One region of the Lactiplantibacillus brownii genome, then DNA from elsewhere that is predicted to be linked to it. Evidence: riboswitches for the same ligand, from Rfam matches in the RefSeq annotation. Region 1 holds a riboswitch; the other holds the start of a gene.
What was found. A riboswitch is a leader RNA that binds a small molecule or an ion and turns the genes downstream of it on or off. The one in region 1 is predicted to bind preQ1.
Positions count from the first base shown of each region.

Region 2: another riboswitch for preQ1. It lies ahead of RA086_RS02060 (QueT transporter family protein); the one in region 1 lies ahead of RA086_RS10995 (nucleoside hydrolase).

Region 1 is NZ_JAVCWF010000001.1:2,322,957-2,334,675, forward strand. It holds gene RA086_RS10965 (cation:dicarboxylate symporter family transporter) at 1-946, opposite strand, end outside; gene RA086_RS10970 (YagU family protein) at 1,104-1,619, opposite strand; gene RA086_RS10975 (ABC transporter permease) at 1,805-2,872, shown strand; gene RA086_RS10980 (ABC transporter ATP-binding protein) at 2,888-3,559, shown strand; gene RA086_RS10985 (MerR family transcriptional regulator) at 3,657-4,409, opposite strand; gene RA086_RS10990 (ECF transporter S component) at 4,942-5,490, opposite strand; gene RA086_RS10995 (nucleoside hydrolase) at 5,487-6,476, opposite strand; PreQ1 riboswitch class I at 6,500-6,544, opposite strand; gene RA086_RS11000 (TetR/AcrR family transcriptional regulator) at 6,685-7,239, shown strand; gene RA086_RS11005 (oleate hydratase) at 7,363-9,162, shown strand; gene RA086_RS11010 (cation-translocating P-type ATPase) at 9,507-11,719, shown strand, end outside.
Region 2 is NZ_JAVCWF010000001.1:514,235-525,953, reverse strand. It holds gene pth (aminoacyl-tRNA hydrolase) at 1-189, opposite strand, end outside; gene RA086_RS02075 (L-lactate dehydrogenase) at 1,074-2,036, shown strand; gene RA086_RS02070 (L,D-transpeptidase family protein) at 2,194-3,588, shown strand; gene cbpA (cyclic di-AMP binding protein CbpA) at 3,742-4,380, shown strand; gene RA086_RS02060 (QueT transporter family protein) at 4,442-4,951, opposite strand; PreQ1 riboswitch class I at 4,960-5,004, opposite strand; gene argF (ornithine carbamoyltransferase) at 5,055-6,074, opposite strand; gene RA086_RS02050 (acetylornithine transaminase) at 6,074-7,231, opposite strand; gene argB (acetylglutamate kinase) at 7,228-7,974, opposite strand; gene argJ (bifunctional glutamate N-acetyltransferase/amino-acid acetyltransferase ArgJ) at 7,988-9,196, opposite strand; gene argC (N-acetyl-gamma-glutamyl-phosphate reductase) at 9,214-10,242, opposite strand; gene RA086_RS02030 (carbamoyl phosphate synthase small subunit) at 10,510-11,580, shown strand; gene carB (carbamoyl-phosphate synthase large subunit) at 11,573-11,719, shown strand, end outside.

The DNA.
Region 1 (11,719 bases):
ACTGATAGATCGCCGAACCATCGAGATTGAACGTGTAACCGGTCGGAATCACAAAGGAAACGATTCCTTGGCTAACACCATATTTCCCCATTTTATCAATGATTTTTGGTAGAGCCGCTTCGGAACTTGCCGTTGAAAAGCCAAGGATCATTTCATCGCGAATAACGCGTAACAAATGCCAGATGTTCAGACCAAATAAACGCGCTACTAACCCCATCACGACGACGATAAAAATAGCCATCGTGGCGTACGCCAACACGATAAAATAGCCCAGCGGTGCTAAAGCTTTGAGTCCCATTTCCGCCACGGTCACGCCGATCAGTGCACAGACCCCAATCGGTGCCGTGTGCATGACCCAATTGGTGACCTTAAACATCGCTTCCGCCACGGCATTCATGAAGTCCAAAATAATCTTACCTTGATCGCCGATGGCCGCCGTGCCTAAACCAAAGAACACTGCGAAGAAAATGACTGGGATCATGTCACCCGCAGCTAATGATTTGAAAACGTTGGTCGGAATGATCCCCATGACCGTCGACCAAATGCCACTGTGCGACACCGTTTTCGCGGTCGCAACATACTGACTGATACTAGTCGAATGAAGCTGATGAATATTAATATAATCACCAGGATGAAAAACATTCCCTACCAGCAGCCCTAAAGCAATCGCAATCGTGGTCATCACTTCAAAGTAAATAATCGTTTTGCCACCAATGCGACCAAGCTTTTTCAAATCACCCATATTGGCAATCCCAGTAATCAAACAGGCCACCACAATTGGTAACACGATCATCTGAATCAAACTAATGAACATGGTCCCGATATTTTGCATTGCGGTGATCGCAGTCTGATTCCCATAAAAAATGACGCCTAAGATAATTCCCAAACCCAAACCAATCAAAATTTGCCAGCCTAAACTCAGGCGAAAACGGTGATAGGTCTTCATTTTTGTTTCTTGCTTCAAAATCAATCGCTCCGTTCACATTTATGGATAGTTTCACTAAAATTGCCACACAATATTAACATTTTAGCACAAATTATTCGTAAATGAGAAAATAGTTAGAAATTAACCAGAAAGCGACAGATTTTTTTGTCAATGACTGCTATTTGGTCCCTTTTTTACCCGCAGTTAAGCGCTGATAAACGGTCGCACTGACCCAGTCAGCCGTCCACATCCATAGCACATGACCAATGGCTTCTGAAAGATGTTCTTCAGCGGGTTGATCCTTAGCGCGAGGAATCGTTCCTAAAGCTGGTAAGATGCCATGATGGAAGACGCCAAAAATCGTTAGCCCGAATAACGCACTGCTACCGGCCTTCGCACGCGGATGCTTGCGAGCCCATAAACTGTAGGCCACCGCAAAAGTCGTCGAAAATCCGAAGTGCATCATGTAACTCACAACGGGTAATTGATGACCTGAATACGTATAAGTCGCATGAGTCACACGAGCTGGAATCCCAATTTGTTGTAGTAATTGCTGAGGTGGATTAGTTTGATCACGTGCGGCGGTCCGCGGTGGTAGGATATTTTCCCAACCTAACTTAACTAACCCTGAGATTACCCCGCCAGTGACACCGGCGATCATTGCTGCTTGATGATTAAAACTTTTCTTTGCCATTAAAAAAACCTGCCTCTCTTCAATAAGTTAATCATACCAGCCTTTCAAGCGGAACCGTAACGATTCCACCCCAATCTCAGTTATAAATATAATAATATTAAAACTTGCCAGTTCGTTGATTTGATGCTATGCTTTGATTATTCGTTTATCACTTGATAAGTGAAACTTAAAGGGAGGAAAATCATATGTACTTAGGTCTCAAAGAAATGCGTCATGAAAAGCTACGCTATAGCTTATTAAGTGGCGTCCTACTATTAATTGCCTTGGTCGTTTTCATGTTGGCCGGACTAGCCAACGGCCTTTCCAACGGCAATCGACAAGCCATTGACAACTGGCAGGCCACGGATGTCTATTTAAACCAAAATGCGAATGAAACCCTCTCCACTTCTCAGCTTAAATTAGCCGACCAGAAAACCATCAAGGGGGATAAAGTCGCCCCATTAGCGACTTTGTCCGGCACTTTACGGACTGCTAAGAATAGTCACAAAACGACTATCAGTGCTTTAGCTACAAGTCGTCAGGCGTTTATTATGCCCAAAGTCACCAGTGGTCACCGAATCAACGGTCAAAATCAATTACTGATCTCAAACAGTTTAAAAGCTGATGGCTATCATATTGGTCAAAAGGTTCGTTTAGGAACCACTAAGAAAACGGTCAAAATCGTTGGTACATACGCCAGCAGCACGTACATGATCTCACCAACGGTCTACACCGACGTTGCCACCCTGAATCGATTGAAAGACATGCCCGTAACCAGTGGCAATCAGCAAACAATCAATGGTTTCGTTACAAAAAACGGCGCCTTCAAACGTGCTGATCATGACAGCCTCCAGCATTTAACGATGGCCACCTTCATCAATAAGTTACCTGGTTACAGCGCCGAACAATTGACGTTAAACACCATGATCTATTTCTTGTTTGCGATTGCCTTAGCCATCATCGGCATTTTCATGTTCGTCTTGACCTTACAGAAACAAGCGCTGTTTGGGGTTTTAAAAGTTCAAGGAATCGGCACCAAGCATATTCTCGCCGCTTTACTCACACAGAGTGTTGCCATGGCAGTCATCGGCATCGTCATTGGCCTAGGCATAACTGTCGGCTTGGCCCAAATCATGCCCGCCGGCCTACCTTTTGCCATCAACTGGCTGCAATTTGGTGGGTATAGTCTCGCATTGCTTGCCGCCGCCGTTATCGGTGCCTTACTTTCTTGGCGAACCGTCGCTAACATTGATCCCGCCGTTGCTATCGGCTAAAAAGGAGTGCAAAATATGACAGCAGTTTTAGCTTTAAAACAAATCAATAAACAATTCGGCCAAGGTCATACCGCCGTTACCGCCTTAAAAGATGCCAATTTTGAAGTCGCCGCCGGCCAATTTGTCGCGATCATTGGCCCATCCGGTTCCGGTAAAAGCACCTTTTTAACGATTGCCGCCGGGCTACAAACTCCGACCAGTGGTCAAGTCTTGCTGAATGGTACCGAATTGGCCGCTCAATCTGAAAAGGCACGCCTAGCCTATCGTTTTAATGAAATTGGTTTCATTTTACAGAGCTCCAATTTGATTCCGTTTCTCAATGTCACGGAACAATTAAAACTCGTGGACAAAATGGCTAAACGTCCCTTTCAAAAAGCCCGCGCCCAAAAATTACTCGCTGAGTTAGCTTTAAGCGACGTAGTGACCGCCTACCCGAACGAACTCTCTGGTGGTGAACGTCAGCGAGTGGCAATCGTGCGCGCACTCTATAATGATCCCAGCGTTATTCTTGCCGATGAACCCACAGCCAGTTTAGATACACCACGCTCAATCGACGTGGTCGCACGACTCGCCAAAGAAGCTCATCAACATCATAAAGCTATCGTCATGGTCACCCATGATCAACGTTTGATCAGCCATTGTGACGTCGTTTATCGAATTGAAGATGGCATCATGACTCGCCAATAACACCCAAAACTGGACATAATCTAAAAAGATGTTAACTTCACAACTGATGTAGAGTTGTGAAGCCAGCATCTTTTTTTGTAGTTCTTATGGTCAGACCTTAAGCTTGCGCATAATACGCGATAATCTGGCAGAGCAAGGCACTCGCACCTTTCCCAGCTCGCCCATCATAGTAAGCTTGGAATCGGTCATCTGCTTGATACATCAACGCTAAATTCCGATGCATGGCGGCAGAATAAGTGACCCAACTATAGCTTAACCACTTTTTGTGTGCGGTATAAATCCGTGCTGCAACCGCACTTGGTACAGCAGGTCGCGTCTTCAAATCTGCCAGCAGTTGGGCTTCAGTTGCTCGCATTGCCGCATAATCGTCAGCGGACAAGTTGGCAAATTTTTGATTGGCCTGTTGAATCGTCTTGGCATCATACTTATCAGCCAATTCTTCCCCGTATTCAGCGGTATTAGCCGCCACTTGTTGCCGCTTAAAGGCTGCAAATTTTTCACTATCCGTCATAGTTGATCCTCCTTGATGACTCTTAATCGTTGCTTGGACCAGTCCTAAAAGCCGATCTAACTGTTGACGTTCCGCCAATAACTGCTGATATTGCTGCGACAACGTTGCGACAATTTCAGTAGTCGATTGTGCTAAGAGTGGCTTAATTTCAGCTAACGGTACCTGCATCGCCCGATAGAGACGAATTTGTTGGAGTTGATCTACCTGGGCCGTTTCATAATAACGGTAGCCATTCGTCCCGATATAGGCTGGCGGTAACAAGCCAATTTCATCATAATACCGCAGTGTCCGGACGCTGACGCCGGCCAGTTTAGCCAACTGTTTAATTTGATAAGCCATCGGACTGCCCCCTTTCAACAAATTCAAGTCTAAAGGATAACGTGACGTGAGGGTCAAGTGAAAAGATTAATCTTTTTATCGTCGAGCATAAGATTGTGACCTGTGCTTAACTATCATATCAATTTAACTTGCCGCTCCGGTTGGTCTGGATTGATGCTGGAACGTGGTGGCCACGTTTGTGAGCCCAAAGGCGGTCTCACAAGCCGGGCTTTCTCTAAGCTGGAAAGGTCCGCCAGCAAAGAGAAATTTCACCACTGAGCATCATCCAGCCCGTCCTGCGCTAATCAACAGCCTGATTATCAATCTATTTTCATCGAAATTAGGTTTATCACTATTCTTTTGATCAAAACCACTATTTAACAACGGAGTGAACCAATATCTTCACCATGTCGAAAATCTCTGCTGAGTGACATTTGTTACTCAGCTTAGTCTCTGGGCCAAATCTTAAGACGTGTCCGCGGCGATCGTACTGGTCAACGGAGACAGTCAACAACTAGCCAAAGCCTGCGACAAACCAACTATCCCCACAAACTCAATTTGCTTGTGGCAATTTATACCGAATCGCTCGATAAACTAGCGCCACCACGTAAACAGTCAAAAAACGATCTAAATAATCGGTTCCGATTTGAATAAGAAAAACTGCTAAAGCCTTACTCATCCCCGTGCCTAGCAATACTTGCACTAACATGCTGGAGCCCGACGAAGTAATACCATGGAACAATATTACTGTGATCAGCGTACTAACGAGCGTTCCTGGTAGCGAAATTGCTAACGCTAGCCACCAATTATTTTTAAAACTGCTTGGTTTGAGGCGCCGATAAATCAACCCAGCAACTAGCCCGGTTAACAACTGGACAGGCATGAAAAATAGTGAATATAAGTCAGTCGTCGCCATGAACAGCCCGGTCGCACCCCCAGCTAGCATCCCACCAAGTGGGCCAAAAACTGCCGCAGCTAGCACAGTTCCAATTGAATCTAAATAGACCGGTAACTTCAGCATCAAGGCAAGATTGCCACCAACCACGTTGAGCGCAATGCACAACGCCAACAAGGTAACGGTACGTGTTTTGATTTTTTTCATGCGCCCACCGTTAATAATTGATGCAAGGTTGTCGTCAAGTCTGGTTCGGTTGCTCCTAAAACACGCGTCAAAAATTGACGCCAGAATGCTGGAACATCCACCTGCGTGCTGACAAAACTATTTGGTGAACGATGCCAGAAATGATGATCATCCACCATCGACTCGCCGCGAGCGAGATCATCCGTCGCCACGATGGTCGTATAAGCCTCAAAGCCAGCCAAAATTCTTGGATCAATGAGATAGGCAACCGCCAAAGGATCATTGATCACACAACCGATGACCCGTTCGTATTGCCAGTGAAAATCAAAATAAAAACGCGTAATTTTTTCAATAAAGGTGCCCATTTCAGGGTTAATAACTTTCATATATTCCAGTAGACTTGGCGTTAACACAATTTTTCGTGTGACATCCAAACCGACCATGTGAATTGGGACTGGCATCAGATCAAAAACAATTTTTGCCGCATCCGGATCACACCAAAAATTATATTCAGCGACCGGCGAGCAATTCCCATGGCTTTTGTAGTTACCACCCATTAAAACGAACTGATCAACCGCTGCAAAAGCGGCCGTATCACGTTCTAAAGCCTCAGCAAGATTAGTCAGTGGTCCCAGCGCCAAGATAGACGTCGTGGGATCTTCCGCCAAAGTATCCAAAATAAAGCCAACGGCATTTTGAGCCGCATGGACCGTAGTCACTGCGGGAATGTGACTATTGCCCAAGCCATCATCGCCATGCGTGTCTTGAGCACTGACATAATCAACTTTCAGTGGCCGGTTGGCGCCAAGGTAAACTGGCACATCCAACCGATCCGCTAAAGCTAACACTTTCAAGACATTTTCAGCCCCAATATGCGTGGGCACATTGCCACAAACGGTCGTAATACCAACCACATTTAGTTCCGGTGAATTCAACGCTAATAACAGCGCTAAACTGTCATCGATGCCCGGATCACAATCGATGATGACGTTTCTTGTTGCATCCATTTTCCTACCTCCGATTAATCGTGAAGTTCTTGGTTTTTTATCCTGGGAAGTTTACGAACCAGGCCAGCGGTAACCCGCTGATTGCATAAATGCAAGTTTAATTATAACGAACCTAGGATCGAATTAACATCACTCAAAAAAACTTCTCGTCGAATGTTTGAAAAAAAGCTATAATAAGACGCATCGCATCACTTAGGGGGTCCAGAATATGGCATCAAAAACGAAAGAAAAATTAGCGGCGGCGTTAGTCACAGAGTTACAACAAACACCGGTGGACAAAATCACGATCCAAGCGATTGTTGATGACTGTGAACTCACCCGCCAGACATTCTATAATCATTTTGCTGATATTTATGAACTCGTCGAATGGACTGCTAAAGAAGCCACGAACCGAGCACTCGCAAACGTGGCCGACTACGATAATTGGCAACAAGGTTTCTTAAACATCATGGCGGATATTCAAGCGAATCAGTACCTAGTCATGAATACTTATCAATCCGCTTATCGTGACCTATTAGAAAAGTATATTTATACCGTGCTCTACCAATACATCATCAAAGTGGTAGATCGCCAAGCAGTCGGTATGCGTGTGGCCGCCAAACACAAACATTTCATCGCCCATTTCTACAGTCTCGCGTTCATTGCGTTGATTTTTGAGTGGGTCAAAGATGGCTTCCATGACGATCCTCAAGAAATCGTGGAACAAACGGGAGTCCTTGTTCAAGGGGATTTTCAGAAAGCACTCAACAACTATGCTGAATAATTTACAATGTTTGCGAACTGTCAAAATTTTGACAGTCCGCTTTTTTTGTCAATTGTTTCCATCCTGGTACCGCTTTATTGTAAGAACAAGCAAGAAATCTTATTTACAAAGAAGGCCATTATTATGAACATTTATAAAACAATGTATCGCCCGTTAAAACCGGCTGGTATCGATGATCGTCGTGCCAATATCGTTGGTGGCGGGATTGCCGGCTTAGCCACTGCCGTTTTCCTAATCGATGACGCACAAATGCCCGCTCGCAATATCACTTTATATGAAAAGAAACCCGTCATGGGCGGTTCCATGGATGGGACTAAGCGCGCCGCTGGCTATCTTTGCCGGGCCGAACGTGAACTCGAACCTTATATGGAATGTCTCTGGTACCTTTGCAGCAAGATTCCTTCACTAGAGAATCCGGGCCGCAGTGTCTTAGACGATGTCGTTGATTTCAACCGTGACGAACCGATCCATAGTGAAGCACGGGTCATCATCAATCAAGGTGAGATCGACAGTCATTATCACGACTACAAGCTAGCACCGCAATATGCCGAAGCAATGCGGCAGATCATTGGCTCAACCGAAGATGAACTCGCTGACAAGAGTTTAGATGATTTCTTCGACGCAGGCTTCTTCAAGACCAACTTCTGGACTTGTTTCCATAGCCAATTGGCCTTCAAAGATTATCACAGTGTGATCGAATGTCGGCGTTACTGGCAACGTTTCACTTTCATCACCCGTCATGAATATTTGGAAGGTTTTATTCATACTAAATATAACGAATACGATGCCATTATTTTACCAATCGAACGTTGGTTGACGGATCAAGGCGTACATTTCGTCAATGATTTTGCCGTAACTGACCTACAACTCGATGAGGCCAATAATACCGTGATGGGCATTGTGGCAAAACAACATGGTGAACCGACCACCGTTGCCGTCAACAGCCAAGATCTCGTCTTCGTCACAACGGGGTCAATCAGTGAAAACAGTACCTTTGGCGATAATCACATCGTCGCTGAAACGAACCGGGATACAACTGACATGGGGACTTTCACCATTTGGCAGAATTTGGCTAAAAAAGATGCTAAATTCGGTCACCCCGAAAAATTTTTGGGCCAGATTGATAAGACAAAATGGATTTCCTTCTTCCCAACCGTTAAAGGTTACCCTGAATTCTTCAAACGAATTGAACGACTTTCAGGCAGTCCAGCCGGGACCGGTGGTTTAATGACTTTCAAAGATGCTAATTGGGATCTATCCTTTGAAATTCATCACAAGCCATTCTTCCCTTATCAAGCCGATGATGAAGAAGTTGGCTGGGGCTATGGGCTCTACGGTGAAAATATCGGGAACTACATCAAGAAACGGATGTGGGATTGTACCGGTGATGAGATCATGACGGAACTGCTCTATCACTTGGGCATGCTCGACATTAAAGATGAAGTCTTAGCTCATACCTACATGTCTACAGCGATGATGCCATATTGTACCGCTCAATTTATGCCACGGAAGCTCGGCGATCGGCCAAAAGTCATTCCAGCTGGTTGCACCAACTTAGCGTTACTCGGCCAATTTGTCGAAATTGACGATGACGTTGTCTTCACCGTTGAAACCTCTGTCCGCACTGGGATGGAAGCCGTCTATGGCCTCTTGAATCTTGAAAAAGATGTCTTGGAAGTCAACACATCACGTTACGATATTCGCTACTTGCTCGAACGGGTTAAACGCTTTGCTGGTATTCATGGTGAAATCAAAGCTAGCGATTTGCCACCAATGGACCCAGCCAAATTACCAGAACTAGAAGCTGGCTTGCTTAAGTTGATCAACGACGTGCCACCGTTCTATCAGATGTATCTGGGACGCGATCAAACGATTCCAACTAAAGCCGCCGTGCTACATCCCCAAGCACCACGCAGCAAGTAACCTTTTCTCAAGCGTCCAATAATCATCAATAACTCCCTAAACGTGGGCTAACTTTAATGGTTAGCCTGCGTTTTTTTGTCATTAGTCTAAACATTACTTTTGAAATGTTTTTGCAAATAATCGTAGTATTTTTTCATTAATGAGACTATTCTATGGTATGTAATTAGAAGACTCGATTAGCTGGTAATCGTCATAATTTGTCTTAGCCACCTGCCAGCGCATCGCAATGATCATCGTTATTAGTGTCGGTTTAGGCTTGTGTCAGAAATGATGTGGGACGTGGAATCGCCTATGTAACTATGAACGCTACGAGGAATTAAATCGAGCTATAGGAGTGAGAAAAGATGGGAAAATCTGGAATGACTACCGATGATTTTGCAAAATTATCCGTTGACCAATTTTACCAAGCCCTCAAGACCCAAGCGACCGGTCTGAGCGCTGCGGATGCCGCCAAACGTCTACAAGATGTTGGCCCTAATACGATTCAACAAACGCAATCGCGGTCGCAATTCAAAGCATTTATCAAGAACTTTACCAGTCTGATGGCGTTACTACTCTGGGTCAGTGGCCTGATTGCCATGTTCGTCGGAATGCTAGAACTCGGTATTGCGATTTGGGCCGTCAACGTCATCAACGGCTGCTTTAGCTTTTGGCAAGAACATGCCGCTCAAAAAGCCACCGATTCACTGAAAGAAATGTTGCCAACCTATACGCATGTCATGCGAGCTGGCAAAACGATACAGATCAATGCCACCGACCTTGTTCCCGGTGATGTTTTCACCATTCAAGCCGGAAACAGTATTTCAGCGGATGCCCGTATCATTCAGGGCACGGCCTTACAAGTCGATGAATCTGCTTTGACTGGTGAATCTGTGGCCGTTGATAAAAAGCCCACTTACGATAAAGGTGATGGCAAATTTTCTGAGGCTAATATCGTGTATGCTGGGACCGTGGCCGTCAATGGTACCGCCACGGCAGTCGCCGTTCAAACGGGGATGCAAACCGAATTTGGCCAAATTGCCAGTTTAACTCAGAACCAAAAAACGACCGTTTCACCTTTAACAGCTGAATTGAATCGCCTGACTCGTCAGCTTTCATTAATCGCGATTTTAATCGGCTTGGTCTTCTTTGTTGCCGCAATCTTTTTCGTACATTATCCAGTCGCCAAATCCTTCATTTTCGCTTTAGGGATGATCGTGGCGTTTATTCCTGAAGGGCTCCTACCAACGGTTACCCTTTCGTTAGCACAAGGTGTGACGCGGATGTCTAAAAAGCATGCACTCGTTAAGGAGCTCAGCAGTGTTGAAACGCTGGGTGAAACAACCGTGATCTGTTCAGATAAGACTGGGACGCTCACCCAAAATCAAATGACGATCAATCACGTTTGGCTACGACAACAACATTATCGCGTCAGCGGTGAAGGCTATGTCAATAACGGCCAATTGCTGCTAAATAAACAACCAGTTGATCTCACTAAAGCCCCTGATTTGGCGCTATTGCTTCGAATTTCTGGGTTAGATAACGATACTGAGATTCAACCCGGTAAAACGGCCCAAGCTAAACCAAAGATTTTAGGAACACCAACGGAAGCTGCACATCTCATTTTGACTCAAAAATCAGGACTCGTTCTGGATAAGCTCCGCCAACAATATCCACGACTAGAAGAATTACCTTTTGACTCCGACCGGAAACGGATGACTACCATCCATCGCCAACCCGATGGTCAACAAGTGGTTTACGTTAAGGGCGCTTTGGATGGTATCTTACCGATTTGTGACACCGTTCTCGACAACGGCAAGGTCCGGCCATTAACCGCAACCGACACGGCAACGATTGACGCCGCTAACAAACATTATGCCGCGGAAGGTCTCCGCTCAATGGCGATGGCTTACCGTAGCTACGATGGCCTGCCAACCGATCCGACCGATTGTACAATTGAAAATACGGAACAACATTTGACCTTTGTTGGTTTGACCGTGATGGCCGACCCACCACGACCAGAAATTTACGAAGCCGTTGAAAAATGTCATCGGGCAAACATCCGTATCATTATGGTCACCGGGGATAGTCCCCTCACTGCCAAAAGTGTCGCTGTGAAAATTGGGATTGATAGTGATCAGGTTCGAGTCATTACTGGCGACGAACTGACAGCGATGAGTGACTCTGACCTGCAAACTGCTGTCAAAGGTGAAGTGATCTTTGCCCGGGTTGCGCCAGAACAGAAGTATCGAATCGTCAAAGCTAACCAGCATAACGGCGAAATTGTGGCCGCAACTGGTGACGGGGTCAATGATGCGCCCGCGCTCAAACAAGCAGATATTGGGATTGCCATGGGTGTCACCGGGACAGATGTCGCCAAAGACGCCGCCGATATGATTTTGACGGATGACAACTTTGCTTCGATCGTTGCCGCGATTGAAGAAGGTCGCACCGTTTATAGTAATTTGCAAAAATTCCTACTATACATTTTGAATAGTAATGTCCCAGAAGCGATCCCATCCGTCCTCTTCTTATTCTCACGTGGCTTGATTCCATTACCATTGACCGTTATGCAAAT
Region 2 (11,719 bases), 1.8 Mb from region 1:
AGTCGATGGCTTGACCAATAGCACCTTTTCACCGGCTACAAAAGCCGTCGCAACTTCCGCTTCAAACTTACTCGTTTTAAACGCCGCATTTAGTTTTGCCGCGACTTCATCGACGACCATAAACCCGACATTATGCCGCGTTTGGGCATACTTTTGACCAATATTTCCTAAACCAACAATCATTTTCATTTTAAGAATTAACTCCCATAGTCCCGTTGACATGCAAAACAGGCCGAACCAGATTCAAACTGATTCGGCAGTATTACTTGCACGGTTAATTAACGTTTTTAGTTTTAATCTGGTTAGCCACTGATTAATAACCGGCCGTAGCCACATTTTTAGTGCAATCAGTATACCACAAACCGGCGCGGAATACCCATTTGAAACGTTTAGGCCACCCTAGTCATCAATAGCCTCCAACGGTGTTGGCAACAATGATCAGTTCATGCCTTAGGGAGCAACTTAACCCTTAACAACCGATAAACTATTATTAAAATAGTACATTGATTGTCCGTCTCCGTTGACCAGTACGTTCGCTGTGAGGCAGGCCTGCAGCCAAAGACCGGTCTGCAGGGCGCTTTCAAGCCGGAACCCACGTCTTAAAAGTCGGCCAGACACTAACCTGGGTAAAACACCCAGCTAAGTGTCTCGACACGGCGAACGTACTGGTCAACTCCGACGTCAAATAGTGGTTTAACAAGGGAACATTGATAAACCCAATATCAACAAAAAATCAATTGATATTAAGGACTACTGATTCAACCCAGGTTGGTCTGGATGATGCTCAGTGGTGAAATTTCCAACCGTGTGGGGGCCAACCGAAGCAGCAATCTAAATGGCTACTTATTAAGCCAGCTTGACCAACTAAAATAGTGCTCAGTTTGGAGGTTTTCCTTCTGAACTTAATCAACCATAACAGCCGCATTATCAACAGCCGTTATTGTCGCAACCGACCCGCCCACAAGGATTACACTTCCATTAAAAGCGCAGCCGTTTTAGCGACTTGGTTGGGTTAATCATGGTATACTCAAATCGTTGAAAAACAAATTTTCGTTATGAGAGGATGACTTATTTTGTCAAGCATGCCAAACCATCAAAAAGTTGTGTTAGTCGGTGACGGGGCCGTTGGTTCTAGTTACGCTTTCGCTATGGCACAACAAGGAATTGCTGAAGAATTTGTAATTGTCGATGTCATTAAAGATCGTACCAAAGGTGACGCCTTAGATCTTGAAGATGCCCAAGCTTTCACCGCTCCCAAGAAGATTTACTCGGGCGACTATGCCGATTGCAAAGACGCCGATTTAGTTGTGATCACCGCGGGCGCACCACAAAAGCCTGGCGAATCACGTTTAGACTTAGTTAACAAGAACTTAAATATCTTATCTTCAATCGTTAAACCAGTCGTTGACTCCGGTTTTAACGGCATCTTTTTAGTTGCCGCTAACCCCGTTGACATTTTGACTTATGCCACTTGGAAATTCTCTGGTTTCCCTAAAGAACGCGTAATTGGTTCTGGGACTTCCTTGGATTCATCTCGTTTACGCGTTGCTTTAGGCAAGCAATTCAAAGTTGATCCTCGTTCCGTGGATGCCTACATCATGGGCGAACATGGCGACTCAGAATTTGCCGCTTACTCAACTGCCACTATTGGGACGCGTCCCGTTAAAGACATTGCTAAGGAACAAGGCGTTTCTGACGAAGACTTAGCTAAACTTGAAGATGGTGTTCGTAACAAGGCTTACGACATCATCAACTTAAAGGGTGCGACTTTCTATGGTATTGGGACTGCACTAATGCGGATTTCAAAAGCCATCTTACGTGATGAAAATGCGGTCTTACCAATTGGTGCCTACATGGACGGCCAATACGGTTTGAACGATATTTACATCGGGACACCCGCTGTCATTGGCGGTACTGGTTTGAAACAAATCATTGAATCCCCACTCTCAGCAGATGAATTAAAGAAGATGCAAGCTTCCGCTGCTACCTTGAAAAAGGTTCTGACGGACGGCTTAGCTGCTCTTGAAAACAAGTAATTAATCGTTAAGGTTCATGCGCACTTACTGGTAACCCCGGTAGGTGCTTTTTGTATTGACTCGAAATCCGCCAACGTTTACAGCAAGGTATTTGCACTTACACACAAAGTGTTATAAGGTGAACACACGATGACACACATTTACGGGGGCAATTGAAATGAAGCACAAACGCGGGCTGAGCATTGCCGGGGGCGTCGTTGGTTTAATCGCCATCGGATACATTGCCACCAGCTTAGTTTGGCAGCATCAACAAACCTTTCTCACCAACACTCAAGTGGCTGGCATTAACGTCAGTGGTCAAACTGCGGCCCAAGCCGCACCAAAAGTCAGTCGGGCACTTGAACATCGCACTTACCATATTACTGAAAATGGCAAAAAGTTATATTCCTTTAATAGTCAGAGTGCCGGTATCACCATCAAGTCTAAAAAAGAACTGACAAAGTTAGTTAAGTGTCAAAACTATTGGCGTTGGCCACTTGCTTTGATGCAATCAGCACATGCGGCGGAAACGACTAACATCGGTCAGCTACAAGTCAGTCAAGCCAGTATGGCGCAATTACTCACCAACATTACCCACACTGCAAATCAGACGTCACGCACAACGACTGAAAATGCTAAGTTGGTCTATCAAAACAATCAAGTTGAAATCAAAAAAGAAATCCAAGGCACACAAATTAGTCAGCCCAAGCTTAAACAACTCGTTGGACAGGCATTGGCAAGTGGGCAAACCACAATTGATCTACAAAAAGCTTACGTCACACCGACCGTCACCAGTACGAGCCAACAACTAAAGACGGCCCAAACGAAGACGCAAAAATACGCGACCGAAACGGCCAGTTACAATATCAATGGTCATAAATTTGAGATTCCACATGCCACGATCCTTAGCTGGCTAAACGTTGATCGTGCCGGTAAGGTGAGTCTTAAACAAGCGGCCGTGAAAGCTTACGTCGATCAGTTGGACGCTAAATATCATACTTATCATACGACACGCACGTTTAAGAGCACACAACGCGGTACGGTTAAGATTAGTGGTGGGCTCTACGGTTGGACCATCCAGACAGCAGCGGAAACCACGGCCTTGTCAAAAGACATTTTGGCTGGCAAAGACTTTAGCCGCTCGCCGTTGATCAGTGGCTCTGGTTATCATAATGATCAAAAAGATATTGGTGACACGTATATTGAAGTCGATAAACAAGCCCAACACATGTGGGTCTATGTTAATGGCCAAGTCAAGGTTTCCACGGATGTGGTCACTGGGACTCCAGGCAAGCATGAAACCACTACCGGCGTCTGGAGTATCTGGAACAAAGAACGTAACAGTACCTTAAAGGGTGATAACGATGACGGCTCCGGCTATTCGCAGCCTGTCGCTTACTGGTTGCCGTTCGATGATACTGGTCAAGGCATTCATGATTCACCTTGGCAAAAACAATATGGTGGCACTTGGTATAAAAGCCATGGCTCCCACGGTTGCGTGAATACGCCACCCGCCACAATGGCGAAAGTGTATCATGCTATTCCGGTGGGAACACCGATCGTTATTTTCTAATTTAAATTTAATTTAAAAAGTCAGTCATCGCAAGCCGATAACTGACTTTTTAGCATCAATGGCGATAACCCCGCGCATAAAACGCTCCTATCGGGTCATGTTTTATGGTATTATTTATTAAAACAAACTAATAAATCTGGGGGATCATTCGTTATGTTATTAAAAACTCTCGTTAAACCTAAAGAACGTTTAACTACGGTGAACGCCGATGCCACGTTAGCTGAAGCCTTACAAGTGCTTGAAGATTCTGGCTTCCGTTGTGTGCCGATTTTAGACGAAACTGGGCACATCTTCCGTGGTAACATTTATAAAATGCACATTTATCGACATAAATCACGAGGTGGCGATATGTCCTTGCCTGTCACCTCATTATTAAAAAACGCGACTAAGACGATCCAAGTCGACTCCGCGTTCTATAACGTCTTCTTCTCCATCAAAGACTTACCTTATATCGCTGTTTTAGACGAACATGGTTATTTCTATGGCATCCTGACGCATACTCGCTTGCTCGACATGCTTTCACAATCATGGAACGTCAACGTTGGTAGCTATGTTTTGACGGTCGTTTCCATTGGTGAACGTGGTGATTTGGCAGCCATGGCAAAGATCATTACGAAATACACTTCAATTGCCAGTTGTATGACGCTAGACGTCCAAAACGGCACGCTTGGTCACCGGACGCTCTTCACCTTACCAGAAGACGTGGATACCGAAAAACTCAAGCGAATTACTGACAACTTGAATCGGAAACAATTCAAAGTCATTGAAGTCGAAGATCTACAAACAGAATAGTCATCAAAGAGGCACCACAAACGAAGCTTTCGTTTGTGGTGCCTCTTTGATGACTAAAACGTTATTTTCCAATCCGTTCGCTGAACTGTAAGACTCGGTTCAGCCCATACATGATTGGTGCCGTAATCGACATAATGATTAATTCTGATAACGCCGTCGTTAAGTAAGTCGGCCAAAAAGCGGTCGCCCCACCAACCAGCATGAGCATCCAGGCGATCATGCACATCGACAACGTGAATAAAATGATGTTCAAGACCATCCGTTGCCAAACGGCCTTTAACTTAGGGCCAATCCAGCTCACTAATAGCAGTGCCAGCAAGGATTGACCACCACCAAAGACCACGTTGAGTAAACTCGCCCCCGGACCAAAAGCATCGAACAAGACGACACCGGCCACGATACCCCAGATGTATTTTCGATTAAAAACCACTAAATGGTTCAACCCTTCTGAAACCCGAAACTGGATGGCACCCGAAGCTAAATTGAACGCGGCGGGACCGACGGATAAAACGATATAAATAGCCGCGACTAAAGCATTAATAATCCACGGCCGAATTTTTGACTGCGTCATTGATAAACTGCCTCCTAGTTTTTTAACGTGGGATGGTTACGAACCACGTTTTAAAAATGACAAGCGAGTTACATCATAGCACGCAGCCGCAGTCGTCGCAAATTTAGTCAAACAACCGATCGGGAATAAATAAATGACCCGCAGTTGCCGCCATAATTGCCTTGATTGCTGGCATCCGGTTAGCAGCTTCTTCAAAGACGACCGATTGTGGGCCATTGAAAACCTCATCCGTGATCTCAATTGCCGCCAAATCATACTTTTTACCTAGGGCGGCCCCGACGGCCGTTTGATGGTCATGTAAGGCTGGCAAACAGTGCATAATGATGGTCGTTGTTTTACCAGTCGCCGCTAATAACTTGGCATTAATTTGGAAAGGCAAAAGTTGCTTGATTCGCGCGCCATAGTCCACATTTTCTCCCATTGAGACCCAGACATCCGTATAGAGCGCGTCCGCACCAGTGACCGCGGCCTGTGGCTCATCTGTAATCAAGATTTCACTACCAGATTGGGCCGCATAGGCTTGCGCTAACTTAATTACGGCCGCACTTGGCTGTAAATCAACTGGGGCACCGATATGGCAATTCACACCGAGCATGGCACTCGTCACAAGCAAGCTATTAGCCATGTTGTTCCGCCCATCACCGACATAAGCCAGTGTCAAACCCGTCAAGTGACCAAAATGTTCCTTTAAGGTCAAAAAGTCTGCAATCATCTGCGTCGGATGCCACTCATCCGTCAAACCATTCCAGACCGGCACCCCACTATATGCCGCCAGTTGTTCGACCGTCTGTTGCGAAAAGCCCCGAAATTCGATGCCATCAAACATCGACCCTAACACTTTAGCCGTATCAATAACCGATTCCTTTCGACCAAACTGAATGTCGTTTTTGCCTAAAAATTCAGGGCGTGCCCCGAGATCATTGGCAGCGACCGTGAATGCCGAACGCGTCCGAGTGGAAGTTTTTTCGAATAGTAAGGCGATATTTTGACCTTGCATGTAAGGATGGGGAATATGCTTGGCTTTCAATTGTTTTAAATGGCTGGCAAAGTCAATCAAGTAAGTCAGCTCACGCGGCGTATAGTCGCACTCTTTTAAAAATGATTTTCCGGCAAAATGTGTCATTAGACTTCAACCTCCGTTTCAACTTGGGGCAAGACAGTCGCAATTGTTTGAATTCCTTGTAAGAGTTCTTCAACTGGCATCACTAATGGCGGTAATAAGCGCAACGTATTGTCGCCAGCGGATAACGTCAACAGTCCCGCCTGCTGCAAGGCAGTCATGACTTTGATTACCGGCACCTCAGTCGTTAAATGAATCCCAATCATGAGCCCCTTGCCAGTAACCTGTTTAACCATGGGTAGCCCCGCAATTTGTTGCGTCACAGCAGCCCAAACTTGCTGCGATTTAGCCCGGACATGAGTTAAAAATGCCGGGGTTAGTTGTGTTAGTACCGCTTGAGCCGCCGCCATCGCCAGTGGATTGCCGGCAAAAGTTGAGCCATGACTACCAGGACCAAAAGCAGTGGCAAACTTTGCCCGACCAACCATCGCCCCAACTGGCAATCCATTCGCCAGACCTTTAGCGACCGTGTAAATATCTGGATCGAGGCCAGCACCTTCATAAGCAAAACGGTAACCAGTCCGCCCAATACCGGTTTGAACTTCATCGATCATAAATAAAACGCCTTGTGCCTGACATTTAGCTTGTACTGCTTGTAACCAAGCCGGTTTGCCGGCAAACACGCCACCTTCGCCTTGCACCACTTCTAAAATAACCGCCGCTAGATCTGGCGTGATTTGGGCTAGCGCGGCGTCATCATTATAGTTAGCGAAGGCCACGTCGGGCACTAACGGTGCGTAGCCCGCGCGAATACTAGGATTACCCGTCATCGACATTGACCCGTACGTCCGCCCATGAAAAGACTGATTGAACGCCAAAATTTTCGTTTTACCCGTATATTTACGGGCTAATTTTAAGGCAGCTTCATTGGCTTCAGTGCCCGAATTGGCGAAGAACACTAACCGGTCCTCCCCATGCACGAGCAATTTGGCGACCGTATCCTGTAATGAACTTTCATATAAATTAGAAGTATGCCAAATCTGCGTTAATTGTTCGGCCACCGCAGCTTGAATCGCTGGCTGATGGACGCCAAAATTACAGACGCCAATCCCGGCCGTAAAATCTAAGTACGTTTTGCCATGGTTATCGGTCAAATGACTGCCTTGACCAGTTTTGATTTCAAAGGGAAATCGTTGATACGTTGGATAGACATATTTCATATTACCGCCTCCTGAATGATTGCTGTTCCAGGTTGATCAATAGCGTCCGTAATAATCGCTTGCTGAACGCCTGCTTGAATCGCTTGAATTGCCGCTTGAACTTTGGGTCGCATGCCGGCCGTGATCACGGCTTGCTGGGTTAAAGCTTGCGCTTGGTGCGGCGACAACGTGGTCATGACCGCCCCATGTTGCATAATCCCCGGCACATCCGTCAACAAAACCAGTTTTTCAGCCTGTAATTGTTGGGCCAGCACCGTTGCTGCCATATCCGCATTGACGTTGAGCCACTGACCGGTAGTCGTTAATGCCAATGGTGCCAACACCCCAATGTGGGTCGCTAACTGCCGCTGTAGTTCGGCCACATTAACTTTTGTCACTTGGCCGACTGCGCCCAACTGCGCGCGATTCAAATAAGTACCGGTTAGCAACTGATTATCCGCAGCATTCAGGCCAACGACCGGCAAACCATGCTGCGCTAATTGGGTGAGTAAAGCGGGTTGTGCATCACCCAGTAAGACCAGTTTGGTCAGAGCCAGCGTTTCACTATCGGTCACTCGCAACCCATGGATTTTATGGACGGGCAACTGTAATTTTTGCGTCAGCTTAGTAATCATCGGTCCACCCCCGTGCACGATCAAAAGCTGCTTACCGGCCTTACGCCAACTCACCAATTGTTGAAAGAAACTGGGGCGCAATTGTTGAATGGCCTGTCCGCCAATCTTGATGATAATTAAATTTTGCATTAGCGCCCTCCGTTTAAGTATGATAGCTGGCATTAATCTTGACGTAGTTATAAGTCAGGTCGCAACCCCAAGCTTGACCGTGGGCCGACCCATGATGCAGATCAACATCGATCATGATTTTGGCTTGTTGCAGGGTGGCTTTGACTGCGGCCTCATCAAAAGGCACGGCCAAACTGTCTGTCACTAATTTCATGCCGTTCATCGCAATATCAACAGTTGCAATATCAATGGCCGCATCCGTTGCACCAATCGTACTAATAATGCGTCCCCAGTTAGGATCTTCCCCAAAAATCGCAGCTTTGACTAAATTAGATCCCACAATGGCCTTGGCCACTTTTTGCCCATCTGCTTCGTTGGCCGCGTGCAAGACGTTACATTCAACTAATTTCGTCGCGCCTTCGCCATCCGCAGCAATCTGCTGTGCTAATTGTCCCAAAACTGCATGCAACGCTTGATTAAAAATCTCATAATCAGTCGTCTCTGGCACTAAGGTCGGATTGTCCGCCAAGCCATTTGCTAGTGTGACGACCATGTCATTGGTTGACGTATCGCCATCGACCGTAATTTGATTGAAAGTTGACTCAACATTGTCACTGAGCATCGTTTGCAACAAGTCACCATCAACTTGCGCATCAGTGGTCACAAATCCAAGCATCGTCGCCATTTTAGGATGAATCATCCCGGAACCTTTGGCAAAACCAGTGATCGTCACAAGTTTGCCACTCAACTCGCATTGAACACTAATCGTCTTAGGCTGCTTATCGGTGGTCAGAACAGCGTAAGTGACCGCATCACTCTTCGTTGGCGTTAATTGTGGTAGCCCATTTTTGATCAAATCCATCGGCAATTGTGCCCCAATCAATCCCGTTGAAGCGACCCCAATTAAACTGGGCGCGACGGCTAATTTATTCGCCAACCAGCGCTGTTCTTGTAACGCATTATCCCAGCCTTGCTGACCCGTACATGAATTCGCGACCGCACTATTGAGCAATAAGCCTTGTAACTGATGATCCTGATTGATCATATTTTTAGTCAATTTCGTTGGGGCCGCTTGAAATTGGTTCGTCGTATAGGTCCCCGCTGCGGCCGCTGGCACCTTAGAAAACAGCCAGCCAAAATCTTTTTTAGCTTTCCGTAACCCAATATGAATCCCATCACTGTAGAAACCAGCTGGCCATTGGAACGCGACCGTTTGAAATTTTTGCGTCGTTAAAACTTGCATCGACATAACTTCCTCTCTTATGGAAAGACTGGCAATGTGGGTAAGCCAGTCGTGGGGGCGAAATTGAAATAGGCATTAAAATTCTGAATCGCTTGCCCAGCCGCCCCCTTCATCAAATTATCAATCACACTTACCACAAAGATCGTGTTCGTCACTGGATTAACGTTCACACCAATCGCGCAATTATTTGAACCAATGACGTCTTTTAGCGTCGGCATCTCACCCGCCGGCAAAATTTGTACAAACGGCTGATCACCATAAACTTGTTCAAAGGCGGCTAAAATTGTTGCGGTCGTCGTGGCTTGAGCGGCCTTCACGTATATTGAACTCATAATGCCACGCGTCACCGGAATCAACGTCGTCGTAAATTCGATAGCCGGGATTGCGGGCCACCATTTTTTCAATTGTTGCATCACTTCTGGGATATGTTGATGCTGATTGACTTTATAGAGTTGTAAATTATCGTTGACCATCGCAAACTGACTGGTCGGCGTTAATTTTTTGCCAGCCCCGGACAGGCCAGATTTAGCATCCACCACAATACTGTTGGGATTGATCAACTGTTGTTGCACTAATGGTGCTAGGCCTAACAACGTTGCCGTGGCATAGCAACCGGGATTGGCAACATATGTGGTCAAGGTCGGATTGAAATCTGCCAAACCATAACTGGCTTTCGCCAACGCCTCAGCAGGTGCTGCCGCGCGGTGATACCACTTAGTGTATTGTGCCGGGTTTGATAATCGAAAGTCGCCGGATAGATCGATTACTGGAAAATTTTCAGCAATCAACGGCAAGGCTAGTTGACTAGTGACCCCAGCAGAAGTTGCGAAGAAAATCAGGTCATTCTGAGCCATCACCGCTTGAGCATCGAAAGGTCGAATAACTGCGGTTTCTTTCTGGTACATGGGTGCGACCGTCTTCAATGCGACGGGTTGACTCCCGGCATGACCATATAAATTAATCTGGTCAACGGCGGGATGTTGTTTTAACAACGCATACAACGTCATGCCGCTATAACCGCTAACACCGACTAGCGCAACTTGCATAAAATCACCTCAAATAATCAAATTTTGTTTTTATTAATGCATATTTATGCGATTAGCATGTTTCACACTATATTCTCATCAAATGATAAATGCAAGCATTTTTGAAATAATATTCAGATAATTTATCATATTTGCATATTTAGTCTGATTTTAGTCATTATATTCACAATTTATGTATTTTTAGCTTGACTTTAATTTAAAACCATTGTTTACTAAGCTCACAATCAAAAAACATTTTAACCGATTTATCAGAAAGGGCGCGATGACATGCAAAAATTTCTAACTTTAGCAGATGGCACACAATGGTTTGGGACGGCGATTGGTGATCGCCATCGCGCTGGTGCTGGCCAGCTCATTTTTAATACCGGCATGTCCGGTTACCAAGAAACCATTACTGATCCTTCTTACTTAAATCAACTGATCACATTTACTTACCCCTTAATTGGGAACTACGGCATCGACCCGACCGTTGATCAAGCTAAAGCCGTGGGTGCCCAGGCGATTATCGTGCATGAACTCGCTGATTTTAGTGACCATTACGGGAGTCGTGAAACACTTGATCATTTTCTAATCGCCCACCACGTGCCCGGCATCGCGGGGATTGACACCCGCGACGTGACCAGCCATCTTCGCAAGTTTGGCTCGCAAGCCGCCTTACTGACTTCACAACCAGTCCATGACTTTCAGGCCGAATACGCCGCCATTCCACGTAAACAGCTGACCACCCGACCTTTGCCGGTGGGCCTGCCAACTGGTCAGCAACCCAAGATTGTTATCATGGATTTTGGTGAAAAACAAGCCATTGAGGATGCCCTATTAGCGCGCGGTTGCCAAGTCATCAGCGTGCCAGCTACAGTAACCTTTAAAACGATCGCAACTTATCAACCCGACGGAATTTTACTTTCAAATGGTCCCGGTGACCCACAAACTTACCACCACGTGCTCCCGACCATTAAACGGTTAGCAGCTACCTATCCGTTAGCTGGAATTTGTCTCGGCCATCAATTGATTGCCTGTGCTTTTGGGGCCACGACTTATCAACTTCCCTTTGGTCATCATGGCTTAAACCATCCTGTGCAAGCAGTGCCATCGGGGGCGGTCATGATGACTGCTCAGAATCATGATTTTGCGGTCGACCCGGCCTCTATTGCAAACACCCCCTTACAAGTCACCTATACCGAATTAAATGATGGCAGTATTGAAGGGCTAACTTTGCCCCATCAAAAGGTCCAATCGGTTCAATTTCATCCCGAAGCTCATCCGGGGCCACAAGAAGCCAGCCAATTTTTTGATCAATTTATTCAATCCATCCAACAGGAGGCTATTGCCAATGCCTAAAAATACCAAAATTAAGTCGGTTGCCGTGATTGGGTCCGGCCCTATCAAAATTGGCCAAGCCGCCGAGTTTGACTACGCTGGTACTCAAGCTTGTTTAAGCTTGAAAACGGCCGGTTACCACGTGATTCTCATCAATTCC